Regions from separate parts of the Paenibacillus sp. EKM206P genome, predicted to be linked through region 2. Evidence: riboswitches for the same ligand, from Rfam matches in the RefSeq annotation. Region 2 holds a riboswitch; the other holds the start of a gene.
The links. Region 2 has a riboswitch for S-adenosylmethionine ahead of G9G53_RS14405 (methionine ABC transporter ATP-binding protein). Riboswitches for the same ligand answer to the same signal wherever they lie in the genome.

Region 1: it holds a riboswitch for S-adenosylmethionine, as region 2 does, so the genes downstream of both, metA (homoserine O-acetyltransferase MetA) here and G9G53_RS14405 (methionine ABC transporter ATP-binding protein) in region 2, are expected to answer to the same signal.

Annotation. Positions count from the first base shown of each region.
Region 1 is NZ_JAAMNQ010000001.1:492,627-500,470, reverse strand. It holds gene G9G53_RS02425 (aminotransferase class I/II-fold pyridoxal phosphate-dependent enzyme) at 167-1,345, opposite strand; gene G9G53_RS02420 (PLP-dependent transferase) at 1,342-2,526, opposite strand; gene metA (homoserine O-acetyltransferase MetA) at 2,652-3,569, opposite strand; SAM riboswitch class I at 3,688-3,813, opposite strand; gene corA (magnesium/cobalt transporter CorA) at 4,366-5,301, shown strand; gene G9G53_RS02405 (HRDC domain-containing protein) at 5,462-6,469, opposite strand; gene G9G53_RS02400 (ROK family protein) at 6,636-7,514, opposite strand; gene G9G53_RS02395 (5'-3' exonuclease) at 7,737-7,844, opposite strand, start outside.
Region 2 is NZ_JAAMNQ010000006.1:70,049-77,892, reverse strand. It holds gene G9G53_RS14435 (NAD(P)/FAD-dependent oxidoreductase) at 1-903, shown strand, start outside; gene G9G53_RS14430 (YuzB family protein) at 988-1,245, opposite strand; gene G9G53_RS14425 (NifU family protein) at 1,333-1,578, shown strand; gene G9G53_RS14420 (SDR family oxidoreductase) at 1,670-2,434, opposite strand; gene G9G53_RS14415 (MetQ/NlpA family ABC transporter substrate-binding protein) at 2,577-3,419, opposite strand; gene G9G53_RS14410 (methionine ABC transporter permease) at 3,494-4,162, opposite strand; gene G9G53_RS14405 (methionine ABC transporter ATP-binding protein) at 4,159-5,181, opposite strand; SAM riboswitch class I at 5,317-5,456, opposite strand; gene G9G53_RS14400 (Cthe_2314 family HEPN domain-containing protein) at 5,581-6,306, opposite strand; gene G9G53_RS14395 (UbiD family decarboxylase) at 6,358-7,844, opposite strand, start outside.

The sequences.
Region 1 (7,844 bases), on a different contig from region 2:
AAAAAATAAGAAAACAGAACTGAAAAGTGTCTTTTTTCACACTGTCGTTCATGTTATTTTATAGAAAACAGCAAGCCTCCTGAAATACTGGAAACTTGCTGTTTAGTACTGTACATATTTGCTCTCAGCGTGAAAACGACAAAGATGCTGCGGATGTGCTAACGCTCTAGCGCAGCGCCTCATCCAGATCACTGATCAGGTCGTCAATATCCTCCAAACCTACGGAGAAACGGAGTAGTCCGTTCGTAATCCCGCGCTCCAATCGTACACTATGGGGCATAGCCGCATGTGACATCATCGCCGGATACGACAAGATGCTTTCCACAGCTCCCAGACTCACCGCTACAATTGGAATACGTACGCGACTGAGGACTTCTTTTGCACGCTCACCAGAACCCACATCAAAAGATATCACTGCACCATAACCGCTGGATTGGCGCTCATGAACTTCACGCCCTGGATGATTCTCCAGACCCGGGTAGTATACCGCCTCAATGTCGTTGCGCTCGTTCAGCCAGTTAGCGAGCTTCGCTGCGCTCTTTTCGCTGTGAGCCATACGAGCCTCCAGTGTCTTCATACCGCGCATGAGCAACCATGACTCCTGCGGAGCCAACACGGTACCCAGTCCATTTTGGAGCTGCTTGATTTGTCTTCCCAACGATTCGGTACGTGCTACCGCAAGTCCTGCCAGCACATCGCTGTGTCCGCCCAGAAACTTGGTCGCACTGTGCAATACAATATCAACTCCCTGCTCAATCGGACGTTGATAATAAGGTGTCATAAAAGTATTATCCAATAACGTTAAAAGCCCGTTGTCCTGTGCCCAAGAAGTTATTCCTGCCACATCGGTAATTTTGAGTGTCGGATTGGACGGAGTTTCCATATATACAGCCCTTGTATTCTCCTGCAACGCCTCTTTCGCAAGGTTGAGGTCCGTCATGTCGACGAAGGTCGTTTCGATATTCATCCGTTTCAAAATGGAGGTCAGCAGTCGATATGTTCCTCCATATACGTCCTCGGAAACAATGACATGATCTCCAGCAGACAAGAGCATAAATGTAGTAGAGATGGCCGCCATACCTGATGCAAAGGCAAAACCGCACGCCCCGCCTTCTAATAAAGCGATATAATCCTCCAAAGCTTGTCGTGTCGGATTACCTGAACGGCTATAGTCATGCTGTGGAGGATTAAAAATATCGTGATGGTGGAAGGTAGAAGCTTGATAGATCGGGACGCTCGATGCCCCCGTAACGCTGTCAATTTCAGAGCCAAAATGCAGCAGCTTGGTAGCGAACTTCCGCTCTTTGTTCAGATCCTGCCCGATCCTCCTCGCATCCTCTATCATTGCAGCTCTCCTCCTTCTACTTCTTGACGTGCCGCTTCCAACGCCGAACGTAAATCTTCAATTAGGTCGTCTGTATGCTCAATGCCTACGGAGAAACGCAACAGCCTGTCATCTACCCCGACTGCATCCCGAATTTCTGCTGGTATGTCCGCATGTGTCTGCACAGCGGGATAGGTCATTAACGATTCCACACCGCCGAGACTTTCCGCAAACGCAATGAGCTTAATGTGACGAAGCAAAGGTTCCACATAACGAGCATCCTTTACTTTAAAGGAAAAGATACCCGTATTTCCGCTGGATTGTTTATTTTGAATCTCACGACCTGGATGGCCTTCTAGAGCTGGATAAAATACTTCCGCCACAGCCGGATGCGTCAGTAAATAGTTAGACAGCACTGTTGCATTATGCTCGTGCCGGTCCATACGCAGCGCTAACGTCTTCATGCCCTTCATTAACTGGTAGCAATCGCTTGGGGAAAGCACTGCCCCTATGGAATTGTGCAGGAATGCAATTTCAGCTGATAGCTCTTTGCCTTTGGTTACGATCAACCCTGCCAGCACATCGTTGTGTCCGCCCAAATATTTGGTTGCGCTATGTACCACAATATCCGCGCCCAGTTCCAATGGCCGCTGGAAATATGGCGTTAGCAGCGTATTATCTACAATGGTAAGCAACTGATGTTGTGATGCCCATTTAGCCACCGCTCGAATATCAGTAATCATCATTAACGGATTTGTAGGCGTTTCTATGAATACAGCTTTGGTATTCGGTCGACATGACTGTTCGAGCGCTTCAAGATCGTTCGTATCCACATAACTGGCTGTCACACCAAATTTAGACAAAATACGCTCCAGCAAACGATACGTCCCGCCATACAGATCCAGCGATACTATGAGATGATCTCCCTGTCCAAACAATGCAAATACCGTTTGCAGCGCCGCCATACCTGAGCTGCATGCAAAGCCTGCATCACCCGATTCAAGTGCAGCAGAAGCCTCTTCCAGTACCTTTCGCGTGGGATTGATCGTCCGAATGTAATCAAATCCTGTGCTTTGACCCAGACGGGGATGGCGGAACGCCGTAGATTGGTAAATCGGGTAATTAACAGCCCCGGTTACTGGCTCTTCTACTGAACCGATTTGTGCCAATCTACTTTCGATTTTCCACTGTTTCTCACTCATATGAATCCTCCTGTTAACTTCCATAGTGGGTGCTATAACCAATCCTGCAAAAATGGATGTCAAAGACTATACTGCTGCGCTACTGCAAGGTGATACTCTACAAAGGTAAACTACATGCTCCTTTTTTAAATCTGGGGCCCGATATCATAAGGTGTTTCTTGGTATACATAATAGTTCAGCCAATTCGAGAATAATAAATTGGCGTGCGCCCGCCAAATTGAGGGGGGGGTGCGCTCAGGATCATCATTAGGAAAATAATTTTTGGGGACTTCAATATCCATTCCTTTGGCTACATCGCGGTCGTATTCCCATTTCAGTGAAAGCGGGTCATATTCAGAATGCCCAGTTACAAAAATTTGTTTACCGTCAAGCGTGGCTACGAGGTACACTCCAGCTTCTTCGGATTCGGATAAAACTTCTAATTCGGCGATATGATCAATATCTTCCCGACGAACCTCCGTATGCCTGGAATGAGGAGCATAAAACAGTTCATCAAAGCCGCGTAACAATTTTACTTTAGGTTTAATCACGGTGTGTGGAAATACACCGAAGCATTTGTAGTCGAGCCCATATTTAGGGACATCGAAATGATGGTATAAGCCTGCCTGTGAGGCCCAACAGATATGCATGGTCGAAGTTACATTCGTTTTCGTCCATTCAAAGATTTGCCGGATTTCCTCCCAGTAGTTCACATCCTCAAACTCAAGCTGTTCAACCGGGGCTCCTGTAATGACCATGCCGTCAAAACGACTGTTCTTGATCTCGTCGAACGTTTTATAGAACATGTTCAAATATTCTTGCGATGTATTTTTGGATACATGAGACTTCATGTGCACCAGCGTGACATCCACTTGCAACGGCGTATTGCCGACCAGGCGCAACAGTTGGGTTTCCGTCGTTTCCTTTGTAGGCATTAAATTCAAAATGGCGATACGCAACGGACGAATATCCTGATGATAAGCCAAGCTTTCATCCATTACGAAAATATTTTCGCCCTCCAGCACTTCCTTAGCAGGTAATGTGTCTGGGATTTTAATCGGCATGTAAACTCACTCCTTGTTAGGTAAGTTTTGCGAAAATCGTCTTGTTGAGATGCCGGGCATATAATAAAAAGACCTTTCTCTGGTTAGAGAAAGGTCATATTTGTATCCATATGCGCCTCTCTCATCTGTCAGGGCAACGCGCTTTGTACAAAGCGCGCGTCCTGCAAGAATTAGCACCGTGCGATTAAAATCGCCGGTTGCCGGGTATCATCGGGCTAGTCCCTCCACCTGCTCTTGATAAGATTTCGCTATATTCATTTTGGGTTCACAAAGTTCTTGTTGTTCACTTTAATGCATCGGCTGGGCTTCGTCAAGATGGGACTTGCAAATTTGTAACCTGCATTCACATTTTGTCTACCTTTTCCATAGGTTAAATCATATCCCTCCTATCGCTGAAGCTCTTGCCACTACTGTTGATTTTGCCCATGATTTTGCGCTTGAAAGGCCGTAGGCCGAGCGTTATACTATACAAGTGCTATTAGGCAAAAATATGGAGCAGTAGTGCAGACTTGAGTGTTTCCTGCGATACTGTGGCAATCTAAAAAAAGAACATTTGAGAGGTGAATCCGGAATGGAAGGCGACCCGAGTCCGAATAGGCGGCGATCCCTGAACAACAGCATAGGAATGACTTCAGCTTGCCGAAAGACGGGACGCCAGGCTCTGCATGCTCCAAAAGCCTCCGGCTTTTGATGAGAGTGCACGCTTACCCGCACCGGCTAACTGGCTAACTGAGTCCATTCCTTATGCTTAAGGTAAACGTATTTCCGTTACGGCGGAGCATAAGGAGTGACGTATATGAAAATCCGTTTGGTCAACAACGGGGTTTTTACCCCTGTCGAAGAAATTGAAATGGCGCTTACTGCACCGGCAGAAGGTTTTTATTGGATTGATGCCGATGTCGATGATTTGGCAGTGCTCCAGCCTTTATTTTCCATGCATGATCTTGCAGTAGAAGACTGTTTGAGTGAAGAAGAACAGCGTCCGAAGATTGAAATTTATGAAAGCCATTATTTTATCGTTGTAAATAGCATTCGTTTTGATGATGAAGAAATATTTTTGCGAGCTTTGAACATTTTTCTCGGCCGCCATTTTATCATTACGGTGACCAAGCAGAAAATCAATGAGCTTCGTACCCTCAAGCCTATGCTGTGGGAGCAAGAAGTCAGCCAGCCTGACCGTTTTATGTATCTGTTGGTCGACTTAATTGTTGACAACTATTTTCTGGTTGGTGACCGGATTGAGGTCCGCATTGAAAAGCTGGAAGAAGATATTCTAATGCATACGAAAAAGTCGCATTTGAACGAAATCATCGGCTTACGCAGTGAGATTCTGTGGCTGAAAAAAGTGTTGGGCCCGCAAAAAGAAGTCATCAATACCCTGAACAAGCGGGATTTGCGGCTCATCGACGATCAATTGCAAAAATATTTTAGCGACATTTATGAAAATGCTGTGAAAATTTCGGAGACTTTCGAAACTTACCGCGACTTGATGGGTAACCTTCGAGAAGCTTATCAATCCAGTATCGCCAACCGTGCCAATGAAATTATGCGTGTGTTTACAGCAATTACGACCGTATTTATGCCATTGACGGTCATTACCGGAATATATGGGATGAACTTCGATAATATGCCTGAGCTTCATACACGTTATGGCTATTTTGTCGTCATTGGTATTATGGTGGCATTAGGCGTCAGTATGTTCTGTATTTTCCGTAAGAAAGACTGGGTTTAAAAATAAAAGGGGAAAAAGTATCAAATTGGATACTTTTTTCTATTTTCAAGCTTGGTCATAAAAAGCAGCAGCCGTGTCCTGTGAGGAACTGGCTGCTGCTTTTTAGTATGTTGGACCCTGAATATACTTTAATACCCAGCTTTATCCAACTAGTTCTATATTATCCAACATGTCGGCCGGGTACCTGCTGATGACGAAACCGTATACGGATCAGACGCAGACGCTCATAAATCTGATCCAGTCCTGTTTCGGTTGCCTTTTCTTCCCCATACACTTTCAGCATGACGGGCTTGAGCAACGTATCCCCCAACTCTTCATAAGCAGACCAGATAGCTGCCTGCTCCGCCTCAGATACATTCACCAATTCCTTGTGGATCAGCTTGTCCATATCAATACCGTCTCTATCCAAATGCTCCACAGCTTCAATCATCTCTCTACGATGCAAACCTGTCTTCATTCCGATATGCTCCAGTGAAAGACCGTCCGAAATGCCTTCAATAATCGTTCTAGTTAAGCTGAATTTGTTCAGCTCCTGCCTGTACTGGTTCTCTTTTTGCTTGTATAACCATGACAAAAAAACTTCTTCTTCCAGCGTCTCTGTTACCCAGTTCAACGGAAATGGCGTGGTGCGGTCATTTTGTGTCGTAATAGCCAATAGCTCCGTCCCATATTGCGACACCTTACCCTGACCCATACCAGGCAGCTCCAACAGTTCTTCTTCGGTATGGGGAAGATAAACGCTAATGAGTCGAAGCAATCGATTCGTAGCGATAAAATAAGGTGCTTTTCGTTCCGTTGCTGCTTTTTGCCGTCTCCACATCGTCAATTGCTCATACACTTCATCACGTGGAAACAAATCACTGTAGCAATACAGCTTTTGCAGCGTTTGTCCTCGTCCTGATGATCCTTCTTGCTCATGAAATACACCATGGATTAGGGGCCTGTAGCCCTCAGCCATTTTGAGCGCCAGCTCATGACGGTATACATGTAGTAATTCCTGCCACAAGCTGCCCTCATACCAAAGGTCGTCTATACTTTCATCCGGGACATGGTGTGTGCTCCAGCCTGCACTCCATTCCCCTTCATGCTGCCCAATCCATACCTGAGCAAAGTCCTCATAGCCCTGTTCATTCCGTTTGGACAAGCGATTTAAAAATACTATCTCCATGATTTCTTCCTCCCTCATATCGTTGAAAGACAGTCCCGCACAACACAAAAACGCAAAAAAAAGCACCTATCCTGCGTATTCGCAAGAAAGGTGCTTCCCTTTTTGAGCCGTACTATACTGTTGCCTATATAATAACCGTACCTTGGAGTGCCGTCAACCCTAAATTCTAATGATTCAGTTTTTCCTTTGCCAATGCCAGAGCACCGCACAATCCAGCATTATCACCCAATCCTGGAGATACGATATATTGCTCAATACCTGTTGTCAGACTCGAATGCTGCACGTATCCGTTCAAAAGTTTTTGTAGTTTGGTACGAATGAGCGGGAACAATTGGTCTTGCTTCATTACTCCCCCGCCCATAATAATTTTTTGCGGGGACAGGATTAATACATAGCTCATTAAAGCCTGTGCCAGATAGTACGCTTCCATTTCCCAGGCCGGGTGATCGACAGAAAGCTCATGTCCTTTAACCTTCCATCTTTTTTCGAGCGCAGGACCTGCTGCCAGACCCTCCAAACAATCTCCGTGATAAGGACATGTCCCCTCGTAAGTATCTTCTGGGTGACGACGTACCAGAATATGCCCCATTTCCGGGTGAGATAATCCATGTATCAGCTTTCCACCAACCAAAGCACCTGCCCCGATGCCTGTGCCTATCGTGATATACAGACAGTTGTCCAATCCTTTGGCGGCACCCCAAATAGACTCACCAAGTGCTGCTCCATTCACATCCGTATCAAACCCCATAGGCACATCAAAATGCTCTTTCAGTTTACCAATCAGATTGTAATTTCCCCAATGTGGCTTTGGCGTTGTTGTAATATAACCATATGTATCACTACCTTCGATAGGATCAATCGGCCCGAACGATCCTACGCCCAATGCTTCAATGCCCTTGCCTTCAAAAAATGCGATGACATTCTCCATTGTTTCTGCTGGTGTGGTTGTTGGAAAGCTCGCTCGTTCCAGTACCTCTCCACGTTCGTTGCCAATTCCACATACAAATTTGGTACCGCCTGCCTCAATTGCTCCCAATACTGTCATAGTTGCTGTTGTCCCCTTTCGATAATCCGGTTCTCTCTCCACTATATTCACCTGAAATGTACCTGAGGTCAATCCCCTAATCGCAATTGTATATAATCCTTCACAAGACGATATAACTCCGTTAACATAACGGTATACAAATAAGGACACTGACGCATCCAGCCTCAGCATCCCTATATAACTTACTTTACTTAAATTGTCGTACCAAGCCTAATAGCTTCATTATGATCCGGTTGCGACACCCATCAATGTACACAAGCTTTTCATTTCAAGCTGCTCAAACTTGTCTACAATTTGCACGTGATCCAACGTCAGCAGACAACTATCCAA
Region 2 (7,844 bases):
GATTTTGATTTGCGGGTGCATTTTCCAGATGAGCAACGTCTTATTCGCAAATACGGAGAGGTCACCTCGATGGATCTGGAGAATAAAATGGTCCATTTTCAAGACGGTGAACCCTTGCCCTATGATCAGCTTGTCATTGCGTTGGGTTGTACCGACCGCTTTCACAATACACCGGGGGCTGAAGAACACAGCTGTACGATCCAGTCGTTTAACCATACCCGCCAAACCTATCTGCGCTTGAACGAAATCAAGCCATATGGACATGTCCATATTGTAGGCGGCGGTCTTAGCGGTGTTGAGATTGCAGCGGAGTTACGTGAAAGCCGTACGGATTTGAATATTACCATTATGGATCGGGGCGAGCGGGTGCTGTCAGCATTCCCGCAACGTTTGTCTGCCTATGTACATGCTTGGTTCAAGGAACATCAGGTTAATGCCCTGAACCATGTTGCGGTTTCTCGTATTGAGCCGGGGGCTATTTATAACCGTGACGAGCAAATTGTAACGGATGCAGTGGTATGGACGGCCGGGATTCAGCCGGTAAAAATTGTGCAGGATTTAGCCGTCCCTAAAGACCCTCAGGGTCGCATCGTGCTCAACGATTACTACCAAATACCAGATCATCCAGAGGTATATGTGGTCGGAGACTGTGCCAGCCTTCCCTACTCTCCAAGCGCTCAGGCGGCAGAGGTGCAAGGGGAACAAATCGCACATATTGTACGTGATCTATGGAAAGGTCAAACGCCTCACCCGCATCCTTTAAAGCTGCGCGGTACATTAGGCGCACTTGGCAAGAAGGCCGGGTTCGGCTATGGCTTTATGGGCAGCACTTCATTGCGCGGCCGTGTACCACGCCTGCTTAAAAGCGGTGTGCTCTGGAAGTCCAAACGCCATTTTGGCTGATCATGCTAAACAAACAAAGAAGACCCGCTCCCAAAGCAGGTCTTCTTTGTATATTGCGTGTATGGGCTAACAGAGCATTATATTTCAATCCAAGTCTATGTTATCCCATGCTTCAGCTTCCTTAATTTTGTTCATAATCACTTCGTACAGAAGCTCTGCTGAATCTGCGGATACAATCTCACCATTGACCATCGCATAGGGTTCCGCGTTACACTGACCGCAATTACTTAGGCAGCCGTATTCAATCACATCATAATCTGGATTCTGTTCCAGCTTGGACATGATTTCATCAGTGCCCCAATGCATATTACTGGTGCAAAACTCAATAATAGGTCTTAACATTTTTTCACCTGCTTTGGATGACGGGCATTTTAATTTGGCCCGCTTTGTAATATAATAATAAAGGTATAGGAAAGGAGTTGAATTCTAATGAGCGAAACACAAAGCGTTCAAATGTATGATGAAGTAGCAGATGTACTGGATAAGCTCCGTCCGTTCCTGCAACGCGATGGCGGCGACGTTGAGCTGGTTGACGTTGAAGACGGCATCGTTAAGCTGAAGCTGGTAGGCGCTTGCGGCAGTTGCCCAAGTTCCACAATCACGCTGAAAGCAGGGATTGAACGCGCTCTTCTCGAAGAAGTCGACGGCGTCCAAGAAGTGGTACAAGTATTCTAATGCTTGATGCATAAGATCATGAGAGTCTTGACTTCGGTAACGAAGCTCAAGACTCTTTTTTGTGTTACAGCGTCTGAGGGATCACTCAAGCTTATATGGTTGGCCGAATGGGGTCCAATCCTCCCGATACATCCATAATATTGCCTGTTATAAAATCCGAATGCTCCTCACACAAATAGGCGATCACTCGCGCAATGTCCTCTCCGCTCCCCGGACGCCCACGCGGTGTCTCTTTATCCTGCATGCCGATGACATCGGCGATTGACATTTCCTTATTTGCTCCTCGAATATCCCCTGGACAGATCATATTGACCGTGATGCCATAAGGAGCCTCCTCCACAGCCAGTGACTTCGTAAAAGACACCAGCCCCACCTTGGCGGCTGCGTAGACGGCGCGATGCGGCCAAGCTCTCGCTTCTCCAGCATGACCAAAGCCAAAATGAATAATACGTCCCCATTGCTGGCTACGCATGTGAGGCAATACCAAATGATCCAGCAACATGGTACCGACCAGATTCCCTTGTATCATGGTATGAATCTCAGCTACACTGTAATCCGCAAACAGGCGGCGTTCCCGGATGAACGGTCCAGCATTGTTCACCATAATATCGACTCCGCCTAGCCGATCCTGGACTTCACCAATCAGCCTCGTGATATCTTTCTGAACAGTGATATCCCCTTGTAAAGACAGGCAGCGTACTCCCTTAGACTCAATCACCCGCTTAAGCGCTTCGGCTTCTGCTTGGCTATGCACATAATTCAGCGCAATATTACAGCCTTCATTCGCCAGACGCAGAGCGGTCGTTTTACCTAAACCTTTGGCACTACCCGTTATGAATGCGACTTTATCTCTCAACAATTTTCCTCCTGTTCACAGAGAACGGTCACCCCCAAGTATAAAATATTTAAGCTTCCCCTACAACTCTATCCAAAAGAAACCCCAGTCCTCTTGTTCAAGAGAATCTGGGGTTTGCGTGCAATGTGTTCTCGTTCCCTACTTAAAATGCCGGGATAATTGCGCCTTGGTATTTATCTTCAATGAATTTTTTAGTTTCTGGGGATTGCAAAGCTTTAAGCAGCTTCTGAATCGCTTCAGAATCTTTATTATCAGGACGAGCTACCAGAACGTTAGCATATGGAGAATCTTTATCTTCCAGTGCCAGTGCATCCTTCGTCGGGTTCAGCTTAGCTTCCAGAGCGTAGTTCGTGTTGATCAACGCAATGTCCACTTCAGGCAACTGACGTGGCAGCATAGCCGCTTCCAGCTCCTTGAATTTCAGGTTTTTCTTATTTTCAGTAATATCTTTTACCGTAGCTTCAATGTTGCTTGCGTCTTTCAGCTTGATCAGACCTTGTTTTTCCAACAACAACAATGCACGGCCTCCGTTTGTTGCATCGTTCGGAATGGCTACCGTTGCGCCATCTGGGAGTTCATCAAGCTTTTTATATTTTTGGGAGTAGATGCCGAAAGGCTCCAGGTGAACCGCGCCCACAGAAACCAAATTCATTTTGCGCTCTTTGTTCATAACATTCAAGTAAGGTACATGTTGATAGAAGTTAGCATCCAACTGCTTGTCAAACAATTGAACGTTCGGCTGTACATAGTCGTTAAACTGAACGACTTGGAGACGAACCCCTTCTTTTTCCAACTGAGGTTTGATTGCTTCCAAAATTTCCGCATGCGGCACAGGAGAAGCTCCAACTTTCAGCTCCACTTCACGTGGTGATCCGCCTGTATTTTCGGCCGCATTGTTTGTATCCGATGTTGTGCTCTTTGTGCCGCAAGCAGCCAGCACCGCAATTAATGTCAAGCTTAATACAGCCAATACCCATTTCTTCATGTTATTACCCCTCCAATAATTTGTAATATTCAGGAGCAGACGTCCTGATCAATAAGGATATCTATATGTTTTCCCTATTTTCGAGTATAATGCCGCACGAGACGGTCTCCCGCCATTTGCAGCAATTGAACCAATACGACCATCAGCACGACCGCAACGATCATTACAGCCGTTTCATAACGATAATAGCCGTAGTTGATAGCCAGTGTACCCAGTCCACCGCCCCCGATCATCCCGGACATTGCCGTGTAGGATACGAGTGTAACGACGGTAATGGTTAATGCGGCTAGCAGTCCCGGAAGTGCCTCACGTAACAGCACACGCCGGATAATTTGTCCTGTCGAGGCCCCCATTGCTTGTGCGGCTTCAATGACACCCTTGTCCACTTCACGCAGAGACGTTTCGACAAGACGTGCGAAGAATGGGGCAGCCCCGATAACCAATGGTGGGATGGTTCCCAACACCCCGGTCGAGGTACCTACCAGCGATCGTGTAAAAGGAATAAGTGCAACGATCAAAATGATAAATGGCACGGAACGTAAAATGTTAACGATGAATGATAATACAATGTATATCACCTTCATCAGAGTCAACGAGGAGCGGCTCGCCAGAAACAATAATATGCCGAGCGGCAAACCAATAATGAGGGTGAACAATGCGGATGCACCGAGCATCTGAAGGGTTTCCAGCGTAGAATTCCCTAGCTCTTCCCAACTCACTTGTGAAAAATCAAGTTCGCTCATTGTCCGATCACCTCCACATCAAGTCCTTGCCCAGACACTTCGCGCAGCGTATGCTCTATATCCTCATGATTCCCTTCAAAACGAACGATTAGCTGACCATAGGGTACATTTTTAATCGTAGATATGGTTCCCTGCAAGATCGCAAAATCAACCCCAGTGCTTCGAGCCGTACGCGACAGAATCGCATCATATGTTTTGCTGCCCAAGAAGGAGATACGTACCACCTGCGCCGACTCGCCGCCACCTGCTGCCGCAATCGCTGCTTGCAACTCCTCGGGATGTTCTGACTCCCGCTGGATAAAGTCCTTGGTTACCTGGTGCTGCGGCTTCAAAAATACTTCCGCCACCGGACCTTGCTCCACGATGTCACCCTGATGAATGACGCCAACTTTATCACAGATGCTTTGAATGACATGCATTTCATGTGTAATCAGCACGATAGTCAAATTAAAGCGCTGATTAATATCCAGCAGCAATTTCAGGATAGACCCCGTCGTCTGTGGATCAAGCGCAGAAGTCGCTTCGTCACACAGCAATACATGAGGATCACTAGCCAACGCCCGCGCAATTCCTACTCGCTGTTTCTGTCCACCTGAGAGCTGTGACGGATACTTTCCACTGTGTTCTTCGAGACCCACCAATTCCAACAGTTCACGAACCTTCTTGTCCAACTTCTGCTTGGGCGTGTTTACCAGCCGCAACGGAAATGCAATATTGTCATATACCGTCGCCGAAGACAACAAATTAAAATGCTGAAAAATCATTCCGATTTTTCGGCGCTGCATTTGTAACTGGGATTGACTCACAGTAGTGAGGTTTACCCCGTCTACCCATACTTCACCTGAAGTAGGGCGTTCCAATAAATTAATACAGCGGATCAATGTACTTTTCCCTGCCCCGGAGTGACCAATCACTCCGAATATTTCTCCACGCTTTATAGAAAGATTCAACCCAGACAGCGCATTAACGCGTCGGTTGCCTTTGCCATAATGCTTGGTTAACTGCTTAAGCTCTATCAACGTGCTGCGACCCCCTTCACTCTTCCTTACCCTTTTAACCAGTTGTCATCTCTCAGGATTGTATAAAATCGCTATTTATTTATACAAAAAAGAGCCCCTTTCACAGAATGAAAAGGGCCCCACCTTGCGAACCTTTTCTCATCTGCCAAAATCGCTATAACTCTAGCGGTTTTGTAGGAATTAGCACCATCATGTTCCCTCCCAGTGTATTACACCGGGAAAAAACGGGTTGCCGGGCTTCATCGGGCCAGTCCCTCCACCTCTCTGGATAAGAAAAATATGTTAAACTCCAGCTTTAGCTGTCCGTTAAGTTTATATAAAAAATATAATTCAGGCATTTTTCTGAAACTAGGTTTCAGTATAGATAGTTTACATTGCTTTGTCAAAGGATATTTTCTATCATATTTTTGGGCGTACTGCCCGGTTCTCCCATTGTTTCGCAGTATAAGTAAAGGCCTTTGACAGCGACCGACATACCATTTCCAAGCCCTGCTGCAAATCTTCCAAATGGTGATCGAGATCCTCCAGTTGGATTTTTCCATACAAAGCTCGGTGCCGTTGCCAGAGATCATCCTGCATTTCCGTATTCATATAGTGTATCTCCGTATTACGCCGCTTACGCAGCCGATTGATGGCATCGTTGTATGTGTCCTTGATATCATTTAAATTATCGGTCAATACAGGATGCATTTTGAGATACTTGAGCTGTCGCAACACGGTAAAATACGAATAATGAGCCTTATACTGCCCTGTTTTTAAATCATACAGATCATTCAGCCAGTTGCCCAGCTTATCCAAAATGGAAAATACCCTCACAAACCCATCTTTATAAAAGAAAACATACAATGCATAATCGGATTTTTCATCCTCACTCATATCTTCAGCATATCCGGCTTTCACTTTCATACGGAAAAAGGCGGTAGCATGATGGCTCTGCTCCAGTTCATCCAGAGATGACATTAGACCACGTGTCAAAATATCCGCCTTCCGAAAGTCGTGGGTCGGATCTCCACCAGCCTGAATTTCCCGCTCCAGCAGGTTTAACATATCTGACATGCTATTCATGGCATCCAGCAAGATGCCCTTGTTCACACGTGGCGGCTCACCCAGTAGCTTGCGTATCATGCTTACGCCTCCTTATAAATGTAAAATCCGGCTGTAGGTTTAATTAGGGCGTCAAGCGAAATAACTCGTCCATCGTTGATCTACAAGCTTAACAATATCCTCACGCGGTAACACCTCATTCGGATACCCAGGCTTCATACGCGCATCCACTACAATCGGCAGCTTATAGTTCAGATGATGCAAACGCACTTCGCTGTCCGCGTACATATCCGTAGCCGGGTTAAAGCGAGTGAATACCGTCCATAGGAACGAGGCTTGAGAGCGAACGACTTCTTTGGCATCGTCCACAATGAAAACGAGCGGCCACTCTTGCTCACCCGCAGCTAATCGCTCCAAAACACGTGCCGCCAGCTCAGGATCTTGCTCAAAAGACGCACCCGATACGACGAGGCAACCTCCGCAATAGGGTTCAATTTCACGAATCCCCGGCAGATCGCTTCCCTCATAAGCACGAGGCAATTCACGTACAGGCTCACCTATTCCCATCAGGATCGCCTTACTGCCATGATTCAGCTTGCGGCCTGTGTAATCGAGTGTATCGTGTGACGTGTGATTGAAAATAAATAAATCCCTTGCTGGATTAAATCGCTCCAGAATGGTTTCCAGCAGCAGGTTAAAGTCAGATAAATCAATGACTCGATCTGTCAGCATCAGGAACTTGGTCAATGACAATTGACCTTGACCCAAAATGGTAAAACCGGATACAAGCGCTTCACGGGAGTAGCTTTCACGTACGACTGCCGCTGCCAGCGCATGTACGCCCGTTTCCGCATACGCCCACAGGGACTTGACGGAAGGCATCACAAGCGGATAGGCAGGCGACAGCAGACGTTGCAAAAACTCACCGAGGTAGTAGTCTTCTTGCCGAGGCTTACCTACAATGGTTGCCGGATAAATGGCATCCTTGCGGTGATGCATATGTTTGACATGAAATACAGGGAAATCATGCTGTAATGAATAATATCCAAAATGATCGCCAAACGGGCCTTCCGGACGGCGTTCATGAGGTGGCACATAACCGCTGATTGCAAATTCTGCTTCTGCTGGAATCCGATGACCCCCAAGCGGGTCCTCTGTCATGGGCAGCTTGCCTCCCATAATAAGCGAAGCCAGCAACAGCTCAGGCAAGTTTTCCGGTGCTGGAGCAATGGCAGACGCAATCAGAGCAGGCGGGCCACCGATGATAATCGTCGTAGGCAACGGCTCATTACGCAGCTCCGCTTCATGATAATGGAAACCGCCGCCTTTATGAATTTGCCAGTGAATGCCCGTCGTCTGATCATCATAAATCTGAATGCGGTACATCCCCAGATTATGATCCTTGGGCTGACCTGGCTTCTCGGTATACACGAGTGGAAGGGTAATAAACGGTCCTCCATCCTCATGCCAACTGGTCACTTTAGGCAGTGGTGCCAGCGGAGCCTCTGTACGGCGAACTCCCAATACAGGAGCCTCGCTATGAGATACTGTTTTTAGGCCTACTTTTAGCATGTCCTTAATCAGGCCACGTTCATTCCACAATGCTTTGGGTGTAGGTG